DNA from 3 places in the Roseateles rivi genome. Region 3 is predicted to be linked to each of the others. Evidence: predicted binding sites of a transcription regulator. Region 3 holds the regulator's gene; each other region holds the start of a gene.

Region 1 (6,789 bases), on a different contig from region 3:
CGCTTGCCCAGCGTTTCGGCCACCTGCACCAGCAGCGCCTGATCGCTGCCCGCCATGCCCTCGGGCACCACCCACAAATAGGCCACACGCACCGTGTCGCTGTGGATGTCGTCATCGCGGTAGTTCAGCTCCCAGGGCTGGATGGCGTGATCGGGGGCGACTTCGGGGATGGGCAGGGCGCGGTCGCCGCCCAGCAGCTCGCCGGTGGGGCCTCGCACCTGGAAGAACACCGTGTCAGACTCATCCGCGCGCAGCAAGGCCGCAGCTTCGGGCGCCAGCGCGTAGCGGCCTTCACCCGAGCGGGCGCCGACACGCGTGAACTCGGCGGCCACTTGCAGGCCCAGCGAGCGGGCAATTTCGCCCAGCTCGCGGTCATAGGGTTTGGCGGCAATGCCCTGGGCCACCAGCCAGGTCAGCGCCACGCTGATGGGCCAAATCACCAGCAAGGGCGCCAGCATCCAATCCAAGATCTCGCCAAACAGCGAGCGATGGGTGGGCTCGGCGGCCATCAGCCCGGAATCTTTTCCAGGCAGTAGCCCAGGCCGCGCACCGTGGCGATGCGTATGGGCCCGTGCTCAATCTTCTTGCGCAGGCGGTGGATATAGACCTCGATGGCGTTGTTGCTGACTTCCTCGCCCCACTCGCACAGGCGGTCCACCAGCTGGTCTTTGCTCACCAGACGCCCGGCGCGCTGCAGCAGCACCTCCAGCAAGGACAGCTCGCGCGCAGAGAGCTCCACCATCTGGTCGTTCAAATAGGCCACGCGCCCGGTGGCGTCAAAAGACAGCGGTCCGTGCTTGATGACGCTGCTGGCAGTGCCCAGGCCACGGCGTGTCAGCGCACGCACCCGCGCCTCCAACTCTTGCAGCGAGAAGGGCTTGGCCATGTAGTCGTCGGCACCCAGGTCCAGGCCTTTGACGCGCTCCTCAATGCTGTCGGCCGCTGTGAGGATGAGCACCGGCATGGATGAGCCCCGCCCGCGCAGCTTCTTCAGCACCTCCAGCCCATGCAGCTTGGGCAGACCCAGGTCCAGAATGAGCAGGTCAAATTCGTGCGCTGTCAGGGCGGCATCGGCCTCAGTCCCACTGGCCACGCGGTCCACGGCATAGCCGCTGGCACGCAGGGTGCGCAACAGGCCGTCGGCCAAAACTTGGTCATCTTCTGCGATCAGGATGCGCATACTTGTTTCCCCCGCCTTCTTTTGGTGGCTTGCGGCTGCAAGTCATTGTAGGGAGCGCGAGACAAGGGCCGAGTCAAATTCAAAACACTGTACAAACATCCAGCTTGCGCCATAATGCGCGCTCGCCTCACAGGAGATTGCAGATGGAAGCAACCAAGCAAAACACCGAAAAAGCCAAGGCCTTGCAGGCCGCTCTTGCGCAAATCGAAAAGCAGTTCGGCAAGGGCTCCATCATGCGCCTGGGCGAGGGCGAAAAGATTGAAGACATTCAGGTGGTGTCCACCGGCTCGCTGGGTCTGGACATCGCGCTGGGCGTGGGGGGCTTGCCGCGTGGCCGCGTGATTGAAATCTACGGCCCGGAGTCCTCCGGCAAGACCACGCTGACCCTGCAGGTCATCGCGCAGATGCAAAAAATCGGTGGCGTTTGCGCCTTTATCGATGCCGAACACGCGCTGGACGCGCAATACGCCCAAAAGCTTGGCGTGAATTTGCAAGATCTGCTCATCAGCCAGCCCGACACCGGCGAACAGGCGCTCGAAATCGTCGACGCACTGGTGCGCTCCGGCTCGGTCGACCTGATCGTGGTGGACTCGGTGGCGGCGCTCACCCCCAAGGCCGAACTCGAAGGCGAGATGGGCGATGCGCTGCCCGGTTTGCAAGCCCGACTGATGAGCCAGGCCCTGCGCAAACTCACGGCAACCATCAAGAAAACAAACAGTACGGTCGTCTTCATCAACCAAATCCGCATGAAGATTGGCGTGATGTTCGGCTCGCCCGAAACCACCACGGGCGGCAATGCGCTCAAGTTCTACGCCTCGGTGCGTCTGGACATCCGCCGCATTGGCTCCATCAAAAAGGGCGAGGAAGTCATCGGCTCCGAGACCAAAGTCAAGGTGGTCAAGAACAAGGTCTCGCCGCCTTTCAAAACCGCCGAGTTCGACATCCTCTACGGCGAGGGCATCAGCCGCGAGGGCGAAATCATCGACATGGGTGTGGCCGCCAAGGTGGTCGACAAGTCTGGCGCCTGGTATGCCTACAGCGGCGAAAAAATTGGCCAGGGCAAGGACAACGCCCGCGAGTTCCTGCGCGAGAACCCCGACATTGCCTTGGAAATCGAAAACAAAGTGCGCGAATCGCTGGGCATCCCGCTGCAGGGCGGCGCTATTGAGGCCCGCGAGTGAATGCCAGCGCGGCCCTGATTGAGCGCTATTGGGCCAGCGCCCAGGCGCGCGACTGGGCCGCCTTCGCGGCACTGCTTGATAGCGATGTGGTCTACGAAGTGCCGCAGACGCGCGAACGGGTGCGTGGCCGCCAGGCCTACGTGGCCTTCAACGCAGGCTGGCCCTCGGACTGGGACGCCGAGGTCTTGGATGTGATCGCGGATGGCGAACGCGCTTTTTCGCGCATTGCGTTCTATCCGCAGCGGCAAGACCGAAGCCAAATGCAGGAGGGTCTTACCGTGTTTGACATCCGCGATGGTCTGATCACGCGCATCCTCGACTACTGGCCCGAGCCCTACGCGGCGCCCCAGCGTGCCTGGGCGCAGGTCGAGCGCTACTGAGCGCCGCTCGTGCCGTGCTTGCCATGACACCGCGCAGCCGCCGCGCGCCAGACCTCAAGATGCGTGCGCTCACCTGGCTGGCGCAGCGCGAACACAGCGCCAGCGAGCTGCGCACCAAGCTGCTGCGCTTGGCGCAGCGCAGTGCAGAAGACACCGCCGACGCAGCCGATGAGGCGCAAGAAGGCGGCAACGCGCAAGACGCGTCCGCGCAAGTGGATGCGCTGCTTGTCTGGCTGCAAGAGCGCGGCTATCTCAGCGAAGAGCGCTTTGTGGCCTCGCGACTGCACACCCGTGCTTCGCGCTGGGGTGAGCGACGCATCAGCCAGGAGTTGGCTCAGCATGGCCTGGAGTTGGATACACAGCAGCGCGCCGAGCTGCGCGCGACGGAGCTGGACCGTGCTCGCGCCCTTTGGCAGCGCAAATTTGGCACGCCGCCGCAAGACGAGCGCGAGCGCGCCCGGCAGCTGCGCTTCATGGCTGCACGTGGCTTTGAGCCCGGGCTGCTGCAGCGCCTTTGGCGCGAGGCGGCTGAGGGCTGAAGCCCCGAATCAGTGCCGTATGCCCGACTGCACCGCTCAAGCCGACAGCTGGATGCAAGCCTTGATGCGCCGCACCATGCTACATTGGCGGTTGTTGCTGACCCGTTCGCTGTCGCCTTGGGGGCGACGGGCGACGCGTGTCGCGCCGTACCAATCCAGTGCCGGCGCCTGATGGCCCGAGCCTGCATCGCTGCGTCCCTTTCCAGACTATCCATCGAGCGAGATCCCTATGAAGATTCATGAGTACCAGGGCAAGGAAATCCTGCGCCAGTTCGGCGTGCCTGTGCCGCGCGGCATCCCCGCCTTCACGGTGCAAGAGGCCGTTGAAGCAGCGCAAAAGCTGGGTGGTCCGGTTTGGGTGGTGAAGGCTCAGATCCACGCTGGCGGCCGCGGCAAGGGCGGTGGCGTGAAAGTCGCCAAGACCCTGGACGATGTGAAAGCCCTGTCTGAAAAGATTCTGGGCATGCAACTGATCACCCACCAAACCGGTGCGGAAGGTCAAAAGGTTCGCCGCCTCTACATCGAAGACGGCGCCGACATCAAGAACGAGCTGTACGTTTCGCTGGTGACCGACCGCGGCACGCAAAAGGTGGCCTTCATCGCCTCGAGCGAAGGCGGCATGGACATCGAAGAGGTCGCGCACTCGACCCCCGAGAAGATCATCACCGAGTACATCGATCCGCTGGTGGGCATCACCACCGAGCAATCGAAGAAGATCGCTGAAGCCATTGGCTTGACCGGCCACTCCGTGGACCAAGCCATCGACCTGTTCGCCAAGCTCTACAAGTGCTACATGGACACGGACGCGTCGCTGGTGGAAATCAACCCGCTGAACTGCGACTCCAAGGGCAACCTGATGGCCCTGGACGCCAAGTTCAACTTCGACGCCAACGCCCTGTTCCGTCACCCCGAAATCGTGGCCTACCGCGATCTGGACGAAGAAGATCCGGCTGAAGTCGAAGCTTCCAAGTTCGATCTGGCCTACATCTCGCTGGACGGCAACATCGGCTGCCTGGTCAACGGTGCTGGCTTGGCCATGTCCACCATGGACACCATCAAGCTCTTCGGTGGCGAGCCTGCCAACTTCCTCGACGTGGGCGGTGGCGCCACGGCCGAGAAGGTCACGGAAGCCTTCAAGATCATGCTCAAGAACAAGTCCGTCAAGGGCATCTTGGTCAACATCTTCGGCGGCATCATGAAGTGCGACACCATCGCCGAAGGCGTGATCACCGCTTGCAAGGCCGTGAACCTGTCCGTGCCGCTGGTGGTGCGCATGAAGGGCACCAACGAAGAGCTGGGCAAGAAGATGCTGGCCGAATCCGGCCTGCCCATCATCTCGGCCGACACCATGGCGGAGGCTGCTACCAAGATCGTGGCCGCCGTCAAGTAATCCCTGCGAGTTGCTGACCCAGCCAAGGAAAGAATCATGAGCATTTACATCAACAAAGACACCAAGGTCATCACCCAGGGCATCACCGGCAAGACTGGCCAGTTCCACACCCTGGGCTGCCAAGCCTATGCCAACGGCAAGAACGCCTTTGTGGCGGGCGTGAACCCCAAGAAGGCCGGCGAGAAGTTCTCCGACATTCCAATCTACGCCACCGTCAAGGAAGCTTCGGCTCAGACCGGCGCGACTGTGTCGGTGATCTACGTGCCGCCCGCAGGTGCTGCTGCAGCCATCTGGGAAGCCGTGGAAGCCGATCTGGACCTGGCCATCTGCATCACCGAAGGCATCCCCGTTCGGGACATGCTGGAAGTGCGCAACAAAATGCGCGCCAAGGAAGCCGCCGGTGGCAAGAAGACCCTGCTGCTGGGCCCCAACTGCCCCGGCCTGATCACGCCCGACGAAATCAAGATCGGCATCATGCCCGGCCACATCCACAAGAAGGGTCGCATCGGCGTGGTGAGCCGCTCCGGCACGCTGACCTATGAAGCTGTGGCACAGCTCTCCGAGCTGGGCATTGGCCAGTCCTCGGCTGTGGGCATTGGTGGCGACCCCATCAACGGCCTGAAGCACATCGACGTGATGCGCGCCTTCAACGACGACCCCGAAACCGATGCCGTGATCATGATCGGCGAGATCGGTGGTCCGGACGAGGCGGAAGCCGCGCGTTGGTGCAAAGAGCACATGAAGAAGCCTGTGGTGGGCTTTATCGCTGGCGTGACTGCCCCTCCGGGCAAGCGCATGGGCCATGCGGGCGCGCTGATTTCCGGCGGTGCTGACACGGCCGATGCTAAGCTCGCCATCATGGAAGAGTGCGGCTTCAAAGTGACGCGCAACCCCTCCGAGATGGGCCGCATCCTCAAGAGCTTGATCTGAGCTTGAGGCCTGTGGCGCCAGTCTTGTGGCGCCACGCTCACACCACGTCAAAGGGGCTGCGGCCCCTTTGATCGTTTTTGAGTCGGCTGTCAATTGCCTGTCAGACCGCCGCCCCGAACACTGCACCGCACACACTGATTCAAGCCATGGAAATGTTCAGCAGTCCGGAGTTCTGGTTGGCCGTTGGCCAGATCATCATGATCGACATCTTGCTCGGGGGGGACAACGCCGTTGTCATTGCCCTGGCGTGTCGCAAGTTGCCGCCCGAGCAGCGCCGCTTGGGCATTTTGTGGGGCACGGTCGGGGCCATTGCGCTGCGCGTGGTGCTGATCTTTTTTGCCCTGACCCTGCTCAAGCTGCCCTTTCTCAAGCTCGTGGGGGGCTTGTTGCTGCTGTGGATTGGCGTGAAGCTCATGCTGCCCGAAGGCGACGATGAGCACGCGGGCATTCAGGCCAGCGCCAAGCTGTGGGCGGCGGTGCGCACGGTGATCGTGGCGGACTTCGTCATGAGCCTGGACAACGTCATCGCCATTGCCGGTGCGGCTGAAGGCGCAGGCGGCGGGCATCAAATGCCCCTGGTCATCTTCGGTTTGCTGGTGTCGGTGCCCATCATTGTTTGGGGCAGCCAGCTGGTGATCAAGCTCATGGACCGCTTCCCCGTGGTCATCGTGCTGGGCGCGATGTTGCTGGGCTGGATTGCCGGCACCATGATGGTGGGCGATCAAGCGCTGGCTGCCTGGGTGCCCGCAGGGGCCAAGCCGGGCGCGGTGGCGCCACTGCTCTACTACGGCTGCGGCGTGCTGGGCGCGCTGACGGTGCTGGTGCTGGGCAAAGCCTTGGCAGCGCGCGCCGCCAAGGCCTAGGCGCCAGGCTTCTCAGCCACTGCGGTCCACCCGCAGGGCCAACAGCACCGAGCTGTGGGTTTTGATCACGCCCTCGATCTCGCCGATGTCGTCCAGCAGCGCGTCCAGCCTGGCGGTGTTTTCGGCGTGGATGAGGGCCATGTAGTCGTACTCGCCACTGACTGAGGCGAGCTGGCGCAGCTCCGGCAGCTGTGCCAAGCGGCGCACCACGTCGCGCCCGGCGCGCGGCTGCACGGTGATGCCCACATAGGCCTGCACCCCGCGGGCCACAGCCTCGCCACCCAGGCGCACGGTATAGCCGGCAATCAGCCCGTCGGTTTCAAGTC
Region 2 (6,789 bases), on a different contig from region 3:
CGTGTGCGGCCAGGGCCAGGCCGCATTGCGCCACGGGCCGGCCCAGGCGGATGGCTGTGAGCACGTCTTGCAGCGGCTTGCGGGCGCGGCGGTGCATGAGCACATCGCCCGCTGCGGCCAGGGGCAGGGCGGTGGCGGTGCTGAGGGCTTGCAGGCGCTGCAGCCAGAGCTCGTCGTCCAGCTGCAGCAGCCGGCACGCCAACAGCCAGGCGCGGCCGCGGGCATGGCTCAGCAGCCACTGTGCTTGGGCGTGCAGGGCCTCGTCGCTGCTGCGGCGCTGGGGCAGCAGCAAGAGCACGCAGTCGTCCAGCGCCCCCACGCCCAGCAGCCCATCGAGCTCTTGCCAGGAGAGTCGGTACTGGCCCTTGGTGGCCGAGGCGCGGCGCAGCCGCGTGATGCACTGGCACAGATGGCCCCAGCCCTGCATATTGCGCGCCAGCACCACCAGCTCGAAGGCCGGTGTGGGGGCTGTGGGCGTGGCGGTGTCGTCCCACACCGCCAGGCGCGTGCCCAGCAGCAGCTGCAGCGGTGCGGCGCTGAGGCCCAGCTCTTGCTGCAGGCGCTGCAGCGCGCTGTGGGCGCGCACCACGCCGGCCACGCTGCATTCGTCGGCCAGCGCCAGGGCGCGGTAGCCCAGGGCGTGGGCGCGCAGCACCAGCTCTTCGGGGCTGGAGGCGGCTTGCAAAAAACTGAAGCTGGAGCGGCACAGCAGCTCGGCGTAGTCGGGCAGCGGGTTCATGGCGGTTCACCCAAAAATGCCGTGCAAATACCAGCGCGCGCTGGCCTCGGGGGCGCTGCTGCGGCGCGGGCGTTCGCGGTAGAGCCACAGCAGCGCGCCACTGGCGCTGGCAAAGAGGTAGTAGTCGCGCTGCACGCTGGGGGCTTGGTCCCACCAGCCCGTTTCCATGCGCTGTGGGCCCGCCAGCTGCTGCAGCGGCCCGTGGTGCAGGGGTTGGTCGGCCCGGCTGGCCAGCGGTAGGGGTGGGCGCAGCAGCCAGCTTGGGCGCGGCAACCATGGCGGTGGGGTGCTGGCTGTGCGGCGTGCGGGCAGGTGGGTGCAGGGCTCCCAGCGCACGGCGCATTCCAGGCGGTGGTCGTCGCAGGACTGGGCGCGGCGCAGCCGTTCGGGGCCCACGCGCAGGCTCAGGCGTTCGAGCAGCTGGTGCAGAGCTTCGCGCGGGGCCTCGCGCTGATCGGGCGTGCCCAGCAGCAGAGCCAGCGGCGCGCTGCTGAGCGGCTCGGGGGCGGCGCTGCGCAGGCCCAGCTCGGCCACCGGCGCATTCAGCTGCAGGCGCTGCAGCTGCTCTTTGAGGAGGCGGCCCCAGTGCAGGGCATCGCGGCTGGGCTCGGCCGTGGCCAGACGCAGCTGCCCGCCTGGGCCGATGTCGCGCGCACGCATGGCGTCGTGGCGCCAGCACAGCTCAAACTCGCGCAGACCGCCTTGGCGCGCACCCAGCCACAGGCACAGCTGCTGCAGTAGCGCCTGGGCGTGGGGCAGCAGGGCCAGGGCGTTGTCCACGCGCCAGGGCAGCTCCAGCCAGTGCTCGAAATGCTCGGCCGCTTGCTCCCAGCGCAGGGGCAAGGGGTGTTCGCCGTAGAGCTGTGCCAGGGCCTGCAGCAAGTCCGGGCCAAAGCGCCGTGCCACGCCGGCACGGGGCAGGGCGCGCAGCTGCCCGAGCCGTCGCAGCCCCAGCCGGGCGAGCATGGGCAGGTGGGGGCGCGCCGCACTGAGCGCGTGCAGCGGCAGCGCGTCGAGCACCGGCTCCAGCGGGCCACGCAGGCCTTGCGCCACCTGGCAGCGCGCCAGCGCCAGCGCCGCCAGTGCGTGCGGCGCCCAGGCCAGTCGGGCGCCGTGCAGCAAGCGTGCCTCGGCCTGCAGGCGCTGGTGCACCCGCCGCAGGCCGCCAAACAGGCGCAGGCTGCTGCGCAGCTCCAGCAGCAAGCCTTCCTCCAGCCAGGCCACGCGCGGCGTGTACTGCAGCGCCCACCAGCTCCAGGCCTCTCGGGCGTGGGTGGGCTGCGCAGTCTGCGGCTCTGGCGTGGGCAGCACGGCCAGCCAGACTTCAGCGCGCGGCACTGGCGTGGGCGCGGCGGGCGTCAACACGGGGCTGGGCCAGGGGTGCTGGCGTGGGCGGAGGCGCAGTGGCTGCGCCTTGCTGACGCGGGCTGAGCTGCTGCTGCAGCGCACCAGGCCAGGCTTGCAGCCAGAGGGGCTGGGCGCAGGGCGGCCCACGGCGTTTGAGCAGCTGCAGCTGCAGCATGCCCGGGCCGGCACAGGCCAGGCTCAGGCGCAGCGGTGCGGGCGAGGACTGCGCCGCGCAGCCGAGCGGGCGCAGCACAAAGGCTGGGCTGCTGCAGTGCTGCGCGGCCGCTTGCAGGCGGCGCAGCTGCGCGGCATCGGCCCGCTCCAGCCAGGCCACCACCACCACGGCGTTGGAGGCCAGGGCCTGCTCGGCGCTCCACAGCGCTTGCGCCACGCTGCTGGGCTGCAGCCACAGCAGTTCGCGCTCGCCCAAACCCGGCAAGGCGTGGGGCTCATGCGGTGGGTTGATCAACAGCAGCGGCTTGCTGCCAGACCCGCCCGAGGAGGCCGCCAGCGCCGGGGCCAGCAAGCGCAGCTCCGCCTCGCCGGGCTGGGCCTGCAGCAGCTCGCTCAAGGCCTGCGTGGGCCAACCGCCGCCGGGCAGCTCGGCATCCAGTGCAGCAAAGCCGCTGGGCCAGCAGGGCTGGGTGCTGTGCCCCAAATGCGCGGCGCGCCACAAGCCGCTGTGCTGCGCCAGCAGGGCTTGGGTGTTGAGCGCGCGCAGGCGCGGTGAGGGCGTGGGAAGGTGAGGGGACAGCATGGCGCAACGGCTCGGCCTGGGCAGCTCGGAGAGGCATGATAACTGTACAAAAACACAGTGTCACGCCGGGCTGACCGAACGGCATACTGGCGGCCCTTTGCCACGAATACTCAACAGGACGACCCGGTGACGGATGCTGAATTGCTGGCCTTGCTGCAAGGCCTGGAGTGCTCGCTGCACAGCGGCCCACAGCGCGCCACACCCTGCCAAGCCTGGTGGGGTGACGATGGGGGCTGGGAGCAGCTGGGCCCGGTGCTGCTGGATTGGGCGGAGTCTGAGCTGGCTGCGGTGGCCCTGCACACTGCGCCCGATGGCCAGGCCGAGCTGCGCTTGCGCCTGGCTGCTGCGCACCTGGGCCGCTCGGACGAGGCGGCGCCGGGCCAGATGAGCTGGGGCTTTAGCAGCGGCTTGCAACTGTGCTTGGCGCTTGATGCCGCACAGCCGCTGTTGGCCGAGCAACACGCAGCGTGGTCCGCGGCCTTGGGTCGCGTGCGCCAGGGGCATTGGGTACAGGGTGGGCAGCGCCACCATGTGCTGGCCTTGCCCCTGCCCCCTTCGTGGAAAGACACCGCCCTGCAGCTGGAACTTGCGCAAGGCGACACGCTGCAGCTGCAGGCGCGGGGCCTGCGCGCGCAGTGGTTGCAGCCGCCGCAGTGGCGCGCCAGCTGCGCCTGCTGAAGGGAAGCCCGCCATGCTCGACACCCTGCGCACCTGGGCCCTGGAACTGTGGCGCCCGCTGTGCCTGTTCACCCTGACCGCCTTGGCCGAAATCGTGGGCTGCTACCTGCCTTGGCTGTGGCTCAAGCAAGGGCGCAGTGCCTGGCTGTTGCCGCCTGCCGCCGCCGCACTGGCGCTTTTTGTGTGGCTGCTTACCCTGCACCCCAGCGCCAGTGGTCGTGTCTATGCGGCCTACGGCGGGGTCTACGTCACCGTGGCGCTGCTCTGGCTGCGCGTGGTCGACGGCGTGGCTTTGAGCCGCTGGGATTTGCTGGGTGCAGCCGTGGCTTTGCTGGGCATGGCCATCATCGTGCTGGGGCCGCGATGATGTGCTGATCCAGTCCGGGTGCACATCAAGTGCTTAGGGGCAGAAATTCAGCACTGAGGCCCCAAAGCAAAAAGCCACCGCTAGGGTGGCTTTGCTGTCTAAGTGCTTGACGCACCAGGACTTTTTTGGTGGCGCTTCAGGGATTCGAACCCCGGACCTGCGGATTATGATTCCGTCGCTCTAACCGGCTGAGCTAAAGCGCCTTTGTTTTGTTTCGCTGTTTGCTGCGAAGACCGCCATTCTATACAAGGTTTCGGAGACAATGCAAGCGTTGCGATAAATTTTTTTGGCGGTCGGCATGTTCAAGTTTGTGAAGCGCCTGTTTGGTGGGTCTGACAGTGCGGAAGCTCCGGCTCCAGCGCCCGTTGCAGCCAGCCAGGAGGCGGCAGTGCCGGCGGTGGAGCCGCGTGTGGCAGCCCCTGAGCCCTCAGCACTCAATAGCGCTGCAGCCGCCCCCCAGGCGCTTGAGGTGCCAGCGGTGGCGCCTGCGATGGCGCAGCTGCCAGCCAGTCCCGAGCCTGCTGCCCAGCCCCGCGCCTCGTGGCTGGATCGGCTCAAGCAGGGTTTGCGCAAGACCAGCTCCAGCATTGCCCAGGTCTTCACGGGCACGCAGATCGACGACCAGCTCTATGAGGAGCTGGAGGCGGCGCTGCTCATGGCCGATGCGGGTGTGAAGGCGACCACCTGGTTGCTGGAAGACCTCAAGCGGCGCGTGAAGGAGCACAAGGCCACAGACCCGCAAGCGGTGCGTGCTTTGCTGGTAGATGCGCTGACCGAGCTGCTCACGCCGCTGCAGCGTCCGCTGGAGGTGGGGGCTTACGCGCCCACGGTGATGATGGTGGTCGGGGTGAACGGCGCGGGCAAGACCACCAGCATTGGCAAGCTCACACGGCATTTGGCGGGCGCGCAGCAGAAGGTGCTGCTGGCTGCGGCCGATACTTTCCGTGCAGCGGCACGCGAGCAACTCTCGGTGTGGGCGGACCGCACCCAGGTGGAGATCGTGAGTCAAGAAGGGGGCGACCCTTCCGCGGTGACGTTTGATGCCGTGGTGGCAGGGCGTGCGCGCGGTTGCGACGTGGTGCTTGCCGACACGGCAGGGCGCTTGCCCACCCAGCTTCACCTCATGGAGGAGCTCAAGAAGATCAAGCGCGTGATTGGCAAGGCGCAAGACGGTGCGCCGCACGAGGTGCTGCTGGTGGTGGACGGCAACACGGGCCAAAACGCGCTGACCCAGGTCAAGGCGTTTGATGAAGCCCTGGGTTTGACCGGGTTGGTGGTGACCAAGCTGGACGGCACAGCCAAGGGCGGTGTGCTGGCAGCCATTGCGCGCGAGCGGCCCATCCCGGTTTACTTCATCGGCGTGGGCGAGAAGCTGGAAGACTTGCAGACCTTCAGCGCCCGCGAATTCGCGCAGGCGCTGCTGGAGTGATCTGAAACGGTGAAGGGCCGCAGGGCGGTCAGCCGCCCATCATGCCTTTGAGGCCCTTCATGCCGCCCATCTTCTTCATCATCTTCATCAGGCCGCCGCCCTTCATCTTCTTCATCATGCCCTGCATCTGGTCGAACTGATTCAGCAGGCGGTTCACCTCCTGGATCTGTACGCCCGCACCCGCGGCGATGCGGCGTTTGCGGCTGGCTTTGCTCTTGCCGTCCATCAGCAGGGCCGGGTGGGCGCGCTCTTTGGCGGACATGGCGTTGAGGATGCCCTCCATGCGCTTCATGTCGCGCTCGGCTTTGTCCATGTCGGCCGCGCCGGCCTTGGCCGTCATCTGTGTGGGCAGCTTGTCCATGAGGCTGGAGAGCCCGCCCATCTTCTTCATCTGCGAGATTTGCGCGAGGAAGTCGTTGAGGTCAAAGCCATCGCCGCTCTTGAGCTTGTCGGCGAGCTTTTGCGCGGCTTCGATGTCGACGCCTTTGGTCACCTCTTCGACCAGGGCCACGATGTCGCCCATGCCCAGCACGCGACCGGCGTGGCGCTCGGCGTCAAAGACTTCCAGGCCGTCGATCTTTTCAGACACGCCTGCGAACTTGATGGGCGCGCCGGTGATCTGACGCACCGACAGTGCCGCGCCACCGCGTGAGTCGCCATCGAGCTTGGTCAGGATGATGCCCGACAGGGGCAGGGCTTCTTTGAAGGCGCGCGCCGTGTTGACGGCATCCTGGCCCTGCATGGCGTCCACCACGAAGAGGGTTTCGATGGGGTTGAGCGTGGCGTGCAGATCGCGGATTTCCGCCATCAGTGCCTCGTCAATGGCCAGACGCCCGGCGGTGTCGACGATGAGCACATCGAAGTAGTGGCGCTTGGCGTGGTCCAGCGCCGCCAGCGCGATCTCGCGCGGCTTTTGCTCGGGGCTGGAGGCAAACCATTCACCGCCCGCTTGCGCGGTGACGGTTTTGAGCTGCTCGATGGCGGCGGGCCGGTAGACGTCGGCCGAGACCGTCAGCACCTTTTTCTTGCGCTTGTCGATGAGGTGCTTGGTGAGCTTGGCCGTGGTGGTGGTCTTGCCCGCCCCTTGCAGGCCGGCCATCAGGATGACGGCCGGGGGCTGTGCGGCGAGGTTGAGGTCTGCAACCCCTTCACCCATGGTGGCGGCGAGTTCTTTGTGAACCACCGAGACCAGCACTTGCCCGGGGTTGAGCGAGCCCACAACCTCCTGACCCAGTGCGCGTTCTTTGACGCGGGCGATGAAGTCGCGCACCACAGGCAGGGCTACGTCCGCCTCCAGCAATGCCACGCGAACCTCCCTGAGCATGTCTTGCACATTGCTTTCGGTGATGCGGGCTTGGCCACGCATTGTCTTAACAAGCTGGCTTAAGCGGTCGGTCAGGGTAGATGCCATGAATAGGGCGCGGCGAGGTTGGCTCCCGCGTCAGTACACTTTGTGCATGATTTTATCTGTC
Region 3 (6,789 bases):
CCCCGCCACCCGAACGCAAGCCCAAGGCGCCACCAGCAGCGACCGAAGGAGCCGCGCCGAATGATCCGTTCTTCGTGCGCCTTAAAGGCCCCAGCCCTGGCCTGTACTTCGTGGGCCGCGACCGTGAGGGCCGCGAAAGCGCGCCCGAGTGGGTGTGCGCGCCCATCGTGATATCGGCCAAGACCCGCACCGAAGGCGCGGACCAGTGGGGCTTCCTTCTGGAGTTCACCGACCCGGACGGCAACCCCAAAACCTGGGCCATGCCTGCGCAAATGCTGGCGGGCGATGGCAGCGAGTGGGCGGGGTACTTGCGCGCCATGGGCCTTCAGATGGCCCCGGGCACCAAGGCCCGCAACCTGCTGGCCCGCTACATCGACACGCGCAGCACCACAGCCCGCGCCACCTGTACGGATCGCGTCGGCTGGCATGGGGCGGTGTACGTGCTGCCATCGGCAACCTTGGGCACCAGCGAGGGGCACCGCTATGTGTTTCAAAGCGAAGGCGGCATAGAGGACCAATACAAGCAGCGGGGCAGCTTGCAGGCATGGCAAACCGAAGTCGCGGCGCTGGCCGTGGGCAATTCGCGCTTGGCCTTTGCGCTGTGCTGTGCATTTGCGGGGCCACTGTTGCGCCTGGCTGGTGTGGAGAGTGGGGGCTTCCAGCTCAAGGGCAATTCCAGCGGCGGCAAAACGACTGCGCTCAAAGTGGCCGCTTCGGTGTTCGGCCCGCCTGGCTACATGCAGCGGTGGCGCACCACCGACAATGCCTTAGAGGCCACAGCGGTTCAGCATAGTGATTCGCTTTTGATCCTGGATGAGTTCGGGCAGCTGGATGCCAAGGTAGCGGGGGAATGCGCCTACATGCTGGCCAACGAGCAAGAGAAGGGCCGGGCCACGCGGGGCGGTTTGGCCAAGCGGCGGCGAACGTGGCGGCTGTTGTTCTTGTCGTCCGGGGAACTGGGCCTTGCGGATCACATGCGCCAAGCAGGCAAAGAGGTACGTGCCGGGCAGGAGGTTCGCTTTGTCGATGTGCCCTTAGAGGCCGGGGCGGGCATGGGCGGCTTGGAGCGCCTGCACGGGTTTGAATCGCCCCAAGCCCTGGCCGAAGCCATCATTGAACGTGCCGCGCAGCACTACGGCACAGCCGGGCGTGCCTGGCTGGAATGGCTGACCGCCCACCATGCCACCCTGCCCGAGAAGCTACCGCAACAGATGGAAGCGCAAAAGGCCAAAATGGTGCCCGAGTCTGCCGCGCAGCAAGTGGCACGCATTGGCAATCGCTTTGCGGTGGTGGCCGCTGCGGGCGAACTGGCCACACAAGCAGGCGTGACAGGCTGGCCAGCGGGGGAGGCTTCAGCGGCGGTGCGCGAATGCTTCAATGCTTGGCTTGGTGCCCGTGGCCACATGGAAAACGGCGAAGAGGCCGCCATCCTGCGCCAGGTGCGCGCCTGGTTGGAGAAGAACGGGGATGCGCTCTTTACCTGGAGCCATCGGGCCATGGATGACCACCGCCCGAACACGCCATACCGGGCAGGCTTTAAGCGGCTGGTGGACTCGGACGGCAAGCCGCTGAAATTCGATGCGGCAACCGACTACATGGAAAAGCACAGCACCAGCGAAAGCAGCGAGCGCGCCCATGCAGTGGTGGAATACATGGTGCTTCCCGAAGCCTTCCGCCAAGAGATGGCCAAGGGCTATGACCCTGGGGCGGTTGCTGCCGTGCTCAGGAGGCGCGGGCACCTGATCCATGAGAAGGACCGGAACACCAACAAGCAGCGCTTGCCGGGCATGGGGGCAGTGCCTGTGTTTCACATCAAGCCGAGCTTGTTTGCCGATGAAATGTGCGCCGCCTAGGGCGAAAGCACGGGCCGCGCACCCACCAAACACCCACGGGGCCAGATGGCCCCTTTTTGCTGCCCGCATCCCTGGCAAGCCTGTTCCCGGTGTTATTTGGGAACGGGAACGCAAAAACGCCACCCGGGAACGCTGTTTCCCTTGTAAATCAAAGAGTTGCGGCGACTGTTCCCGAAATCCCGCTGTTCCCGCTGAAAAATGAATGGGGTGGAAGTTGGGGCGGTTGCAACATGACTCACTGCGCCGGGGCAAGAGCTCAGTGGTGATGGCTGAGCGTGCGGCGCGTCTGGTGGAGAGGGGTAGAACTGGAACGATTCGGGTAGGTCGCGGCGCACTGACCGGGTAACTTTCCGGGTAACTCAAGGGTGTTGAATTGAGGAAACACAGTGTTCATGGGGCTTTCCGGCTGCGGTTCAAGTGACGCCGGCCCACCATTAGTACTTCCGGTAATGTCCCGGAACATCCAAAAGGCCCAAGTAAATCAACGACTTGGGCCTTTTTATTTGTCCTGTGAAGTGCAAGAACTTACCTGGGTTTCCTGCTTCCGACAGCAAGAACTCGACCATCGAGACGGCTGCACAATCCACCCCCTTGCAGGGCTGAGCGTGCCATTAGAGACCGAATTGGTTGCGAATCAAACCTACGGCAATACCTTCGATGGTGATGTCGTCGCGATCAGCCTGAACGATGATGGGTTCAAAATCGGGATTTTCGGGCAGCAGTTCGATTCGCTGCCCCTGACGCCGCCAGCGCTTGACGGTCACTTCGTCACCCAGCCGGGCCACCACGATTTGCCCGTTGCGAGCCTCGCGGGTTTGGCGCACTGCCAATAAATCACCGTCGAGGATGCCCGCATCTTTCATGCTGAGCCCTTTGACGCGCAGCAGGTAGTCGGGCTGGGCGCTGAACAAATGGGCTTGGACGGCTACATGTTGCTCAACATGCTCTTGGGCCAAGATGGGGTGGCCTGCGGCGACGCGGCCGACCAGGGGCAAAACGCAGGGCAGGGCGTCGGAGATGGCCTGCAGCGGTGAAAACTTGCTCTGAACTTGCTGGCGGGCACGGTGCAGTTGCTGCAGCGTGTCGGCCTTGAGCCGGATGCCGCGAGAGGTGCCCCCCACCAACTCCAAAACGCCCTTGCGAGCGAGCGCTTGGAGGTGTTCTTCAGCTGCATTGGCGGAACGAAAGCCCAGCTGGGCGGCGATCTCGGCCCGCGTGGGTGGCGCTCCTGTGGTTTCGATGCTGCGGCGAACCAGGTCCAGAATTTCCTGCTGGCGGGGGGTAAGTTTGGTTTTGTTGTCCAAAGGAATCCTCGGCTTGATGGCGGCTCCGCGCAGTGCGCGACAATGGGGCTGACTTTTCATCCAGTATCTGTATTTTTATCCAGCTATCGAAAAATGCAAAGCGTTGCAAATACTGTTGTAGTTCTGGGAACGGGTGGAACCATCGCCGGGCGTGCGAATCGCGGCGATGACAACGTGGGCTACCAGGCCGGCGAGGTCGGCGTTGCTGATTTGGTGGCTGAAGTTCCCGGGCTGGCTGCCTTCACCTTGGAAGCCCACCAGCTCGCGCAGCTCGACAGCAAAGACATGGACGTGCCGACGTGGCAGCGTTTGGCGCAGGCTGTTTTGAGCCATGTGCAGCGCGAGGACGTGACCGGGGTGGTCATCACTCATGGCACGGACACGCTGGAGGAGACCGCCTACTTTCTGCATCGTGTCTTGCCGCAGTCCAAGCCTGTGGTGTTGACGGCAGCCATGCGCCCCACCACGGCTTTGCTGCGGGACGGGCCGCAAAACCTGCTGGACGCCGTGCGCCTGGCCGCTTTGCCCGGCGCACAAGGTGTGCTGGTGCTGCTTGCGGGGCAAGTGCACGCGGCGCACGCGGTGCGCAAGGTACATAGCTACGCGGTGGCTGCGTTTGCCTCTCCCGAGAGCGGGCCCTTGGCGCTGATGGAGGAGGGCGCCGTGCGCCAGTTGCATGCCTGGCCCCAGCAGGCCGAAGCGCCTCTGGCCCTGCGAGCTTGGATGAAGGACGTTCAACAGTGGCCGCGTGTGGAGATCGTGCTCAACCACGTGGGCGCAGACGGGCGCTTGGTGGACGCGCTGCTGGCGCAAGGCGTGGTCGGGCTGGTGGTGGCTGGCACGGGCAATGGCACGGTGTCAACGGGCTTGGCACAGGCGTTGGATCGCGCTCAGGCGCAAGGCGTGGCTGTGCTGCGCAGCACACGCTGCGATGCCGGCGCGGTGGTGGGCGAGGGACGGTGGCCACACGCCGGTAGCCTGGGGCCGGTGAAGGCGCGCATTGCGCTGCAGCTGGAGTTGCTGCAGCGCTGACAAGCCCATGGGGCTTGGCTCAAAGCCCCGCGGCTTGGGTGCGTGTTTGAATGTCTTCGCTGAGTTCCAGCCAGCGCAACTCAAGACTGTCGATTTGATCCCCCACAGCTTTGAGCCTGCGCCCTTGCTCGGCGATTTGCGCTGCCGTCAAACTGCCCTCGGCCAAGGCGGCTTCAAGTGTTGAGCGCTCCTGCGTGAGCAGGGGCAGCTCTTTCTCGATGCGTTCCAGCTCTTTTCGCAGCGGGCGAATTTCTTCGTTCAGGCGCGCGCGGAGTTGGGCCTGCGCTTTGCGCTCTTCGCGCGAGCCGCCCTGTGCTGCAGCCGCAGGCGCGCCACCGTTTTGGGCAGCCTCGCGCAGCTGCTTGGCCACCTCACGGTTGGTGTCCAGCAGCCATTGCTGATAGTCGTCCAAGTCGCCATCGAAAGGCTCAATGCCGCCCTTGGTGACGAGCCAGAACTCATCGCAGACCTCGCGCAGCAGCGCCCGGTCGTGGCTGACCAACATGACGCTGCCTTCAAACTCGTTGAGCGCCATCGATAGCGCTTCGCGGGTGTTGAGGTCCAGGTGGTTGGTGGGCTCATCCAGCAGCAGCAGATTGGGTCGCTGCCACACCAGCATGGCCAGCACGAGGCGGGCCTTTTCACCACCCGAGAGCGAGTCCACGGCTTGGTTGACCATGTCGCCCACGAAGCGGAATTGCCCAAGGAAGTCGCGCAGCTCCTGCTCGCGGGCCTGGGGCGAGACGGCCTTGGCCAGGCGGATCATGTGCGCCAGGGGGCCTTCTTGCGGGCGCAGCACATCAAGCTCTTGCTGCGCGAAATAGCCGATGGACAAACCCTTGCCTTGCGTGACCGTGCCGCTCACCGGCTCCAGCGTGCCTGCCAGTGTTTTCACAAAGGTGGACTTGCCCTGGCCGTTGGCACCCAGGATGCCGATGCGCTGGCCCGCCAGCACCGTGCGCTGGATATTGCGCACGATGGTGATGGGTTCGGCCTGTGGCTCGGCGCCGGGGTAGCCGCAGCTCACGCCGCTCAGCGCTAGCATGGGGTTGGGCAGGGAGGCCGGTTCGCGGAACTCAAAGCTGAAGTCGGCAGAGGTGAGCACCGGCGCGAGGCGCTCCATGCGCTCCAGGGCTTTGACACGGCTTTGCGCCTGCTTGGCTTTGCTGGCCTTGGCCTTGAAGCGGTCGATGAATTTCTGCAGGTGGGTGATGCGGTCTTGCTGGCGCTCAAAAGCGGCTTGCTGCTGCACCATGCGCTCGGCGCGCATGGTCTCAAAAGCACTGTAGTTGCCGCCGTAGCGTGCGAGCTTGCCTTCGTCCAGGTGCAGGGTCACGCGCGTCACGGCGTCGAGGAACTCGCGGTCGTGGCTGATGATGATGAGCGTGCCTTCAAAGCGCTTGAGCCAGGACTCCAGCCACACCAAGGCATCCAAATCCAAGTGGTTGGTGGGCTCGTCCAGCAGCATCAGGTCCGCCGGGCACATCAGCGCGCGCGCCAGTTGCAGGCGCATGCGCCAGCCGCCGGAGAAGCTGTTGACGGGGGCGTCGAGCTGGTCGACACGAAAGCCCAGGCCCATCAGCAAGGTCTGCGCGCGGGACGGTGCATCGAAGGCCTGCGCATCGCTCAAAGCCACATGGGCTTCGGCCAAGGCATGGCCGTCGCCGCTGGCATCGGCCTGCGCCAGCAGCGCGCGCGCCGCCATCAAACGCGTGTCGCCCTCGAGCACGAAGTCGGTGGCGCCTTGCGAGGTCTCGGGCATGTGCTGGGCCACCTCGGCCCGGCGCCAATGCTTGGGGCACTCGAACTCGCCCTGGTCGGCCTGCAGGCGTTCGGCCAGCAGTGCAAACAGGCTGGATTTGCCCGCGCCATTGCGGCCCACCAGACCGACCTTCTCGCCGGGTTGCAGGAGCGCGCTGGCGCCGTCCAAAACCACTTTGGTGCCGCGTCGCAGCACCACGTTTTTGAGCTGAATCATGGGCTTAGACGGCTGAGTTTTGCGGGCCCTGGGCCAGCAGGGCGTCGCGCGTGACCAGCAACACCTGGTCTTCGCCTGCGCTGCATTCCAGCCACGCCACTTCCAGGCGCGGGAAGGCGGCCTCGAAGTGCTCGCGCTCGTTGCCGATCTCCAGCACCAACACGCCCTCAGCACTGAGTTTGGCGGGGGCTTGTGCCAGTAGCTGGCGGATGAAGTCCATGCCATCGCTGCCACCGGCCAGGGCCAGCGTGGGCTCGGCTTGGTATTCGGCGGGCAGGGCATTCATGGAGCCTGCATTGACGTAGGGCGGGTTGCACAAGATGAGGTCGTACACGCCTTGCGCGGGAATGAGCCCATCACCCTGCAGCAGTTGAATGCGCTCACTCAGGCCGTGGCGGTCCACATTGATGCGCGCCACCTCCAAGGCCTCAGGGCTGAGGTCGATGGCGTCGAGCGTGAGTTCAGGCCAGGCCATGGCCGCCAGGATGGCGAGACTGCCGTTGCCCGTGCACAGGTCCAGCGCCCGGCGCGTGCGCTCAGACAGCCAGGGGTCGATGCTGGCCTCGGCAATGAGCTCGGCAATAAAGCTGCGCGGCACGATGGCGCGCTCGTCCACGTAAAA

The links. The regulator LexA, encoded in region 3, represses DNA repair genes until DNA is damaged. The targets are predictions, from matches to a motif close to ACTGTATNNNNATACAGT.
Region 1: the regulator LexA is predicted to act here: its motif matches at 1,267-1,284, upstream of recA (recombinase RecA).
Region 2: the regulator LexA is predicted to act here: its motif matches at 2,885-2,902, upstream of imuA (translesion DNA synthesis-associated protein ImuA).

Annotation. Positions count from the first base shown of each region.
Region 1 is NZ_JBIGHZ010000002.1:679,216-686,004, forward strand. It holds gene ACG0Z6_RS07075 (sensor histidine kinase) at 1-509, opposite strand, end outside; gene ACG0Z6_RS07080 (response regulator) at 509-1,180, opposite strand; gene recA (recombinase RecA) at 1,324-2,361, shown strand; gene ACG0Z6_RS07090 (nuclear transport factor 2 family protein) at 2,358-2,741, shown strand; gene ACG0Z6_RS07095 (regulatory protein RecX) at 2,765-3,280, shown strand; gene sucC (ADP-forming succinate--CoA ligase subunit beta) at 3,510-4,670, shown strand; gene sucD (succinate--CoA ligase subunit alpha) at 4,707-5,600, shown strand; gene ACG0Z6_RS07110 (TerC family protein) at 5,747-6,463, shown strand; gene ACG0Z6_RS07115 (Lrp/AsnC family transcriptional regulator) at 6,476-6,789, opposite strand, start outside.
Region 2 is NZ_JBIGHZ010000003.1:604,860-611,648, reverse strand. It holds gene ACG0Z6_RS10160 (error-prone DNA polymerase) at 1-739, opposite strand, end outside; gene ACG0Z6_RS10155 (DNA polymerase Y subunit UmuC family protein) at 746-2,104, opposite strand; gene imuA (translesion DNA synthesis-associated protein ImuA) at 2,064-2,843, opposite strand; gene ACG0Z6_RS10145 (hypothetical protein) at 2,970-3,521, shown strand; gene ACG0Z6_RS10140 (YnfA family protein) at 3,535-3,888, shown strand; tRNA gene ACG0Z6_RS10135 (tRNA-Met) at 4,015-4,091, opposite strand; gene ftsY (signal recognition particle-docking protein FtsY) at 4,187-5,317, shown strand; gene ffh (signal recognition particle protein) at 5,346-6,728, opposite strand; gene ACG0Z6_RS10120 (cytochrome C assembly family protein) at 6,775-6,789, shown strand, end outside.
Region 3 is NZ_JBIGHZ010000005.1:122,104-128,892, reverse strand. It holds gene ACG0Z6_RS13265 (DUF927 domain-containing protein) at 1-1,853, shown strand, start outside; gene lexA (transcriptional repressor LexA) at 2,465-3,157, opposite strand; gene ACG0Z6_RS13255 (asparaginase) at 3,332-4,189, shown strand; gene ACG0Z6_RS13250 (ATP-binding cassette domain-containing protein) at 4,209-6,167, opposite strand; gene prmB (50S ribosomal protein L3 N(5)-glutamine methyltransferase) at 6,172-6,789, opposite strand, start outside.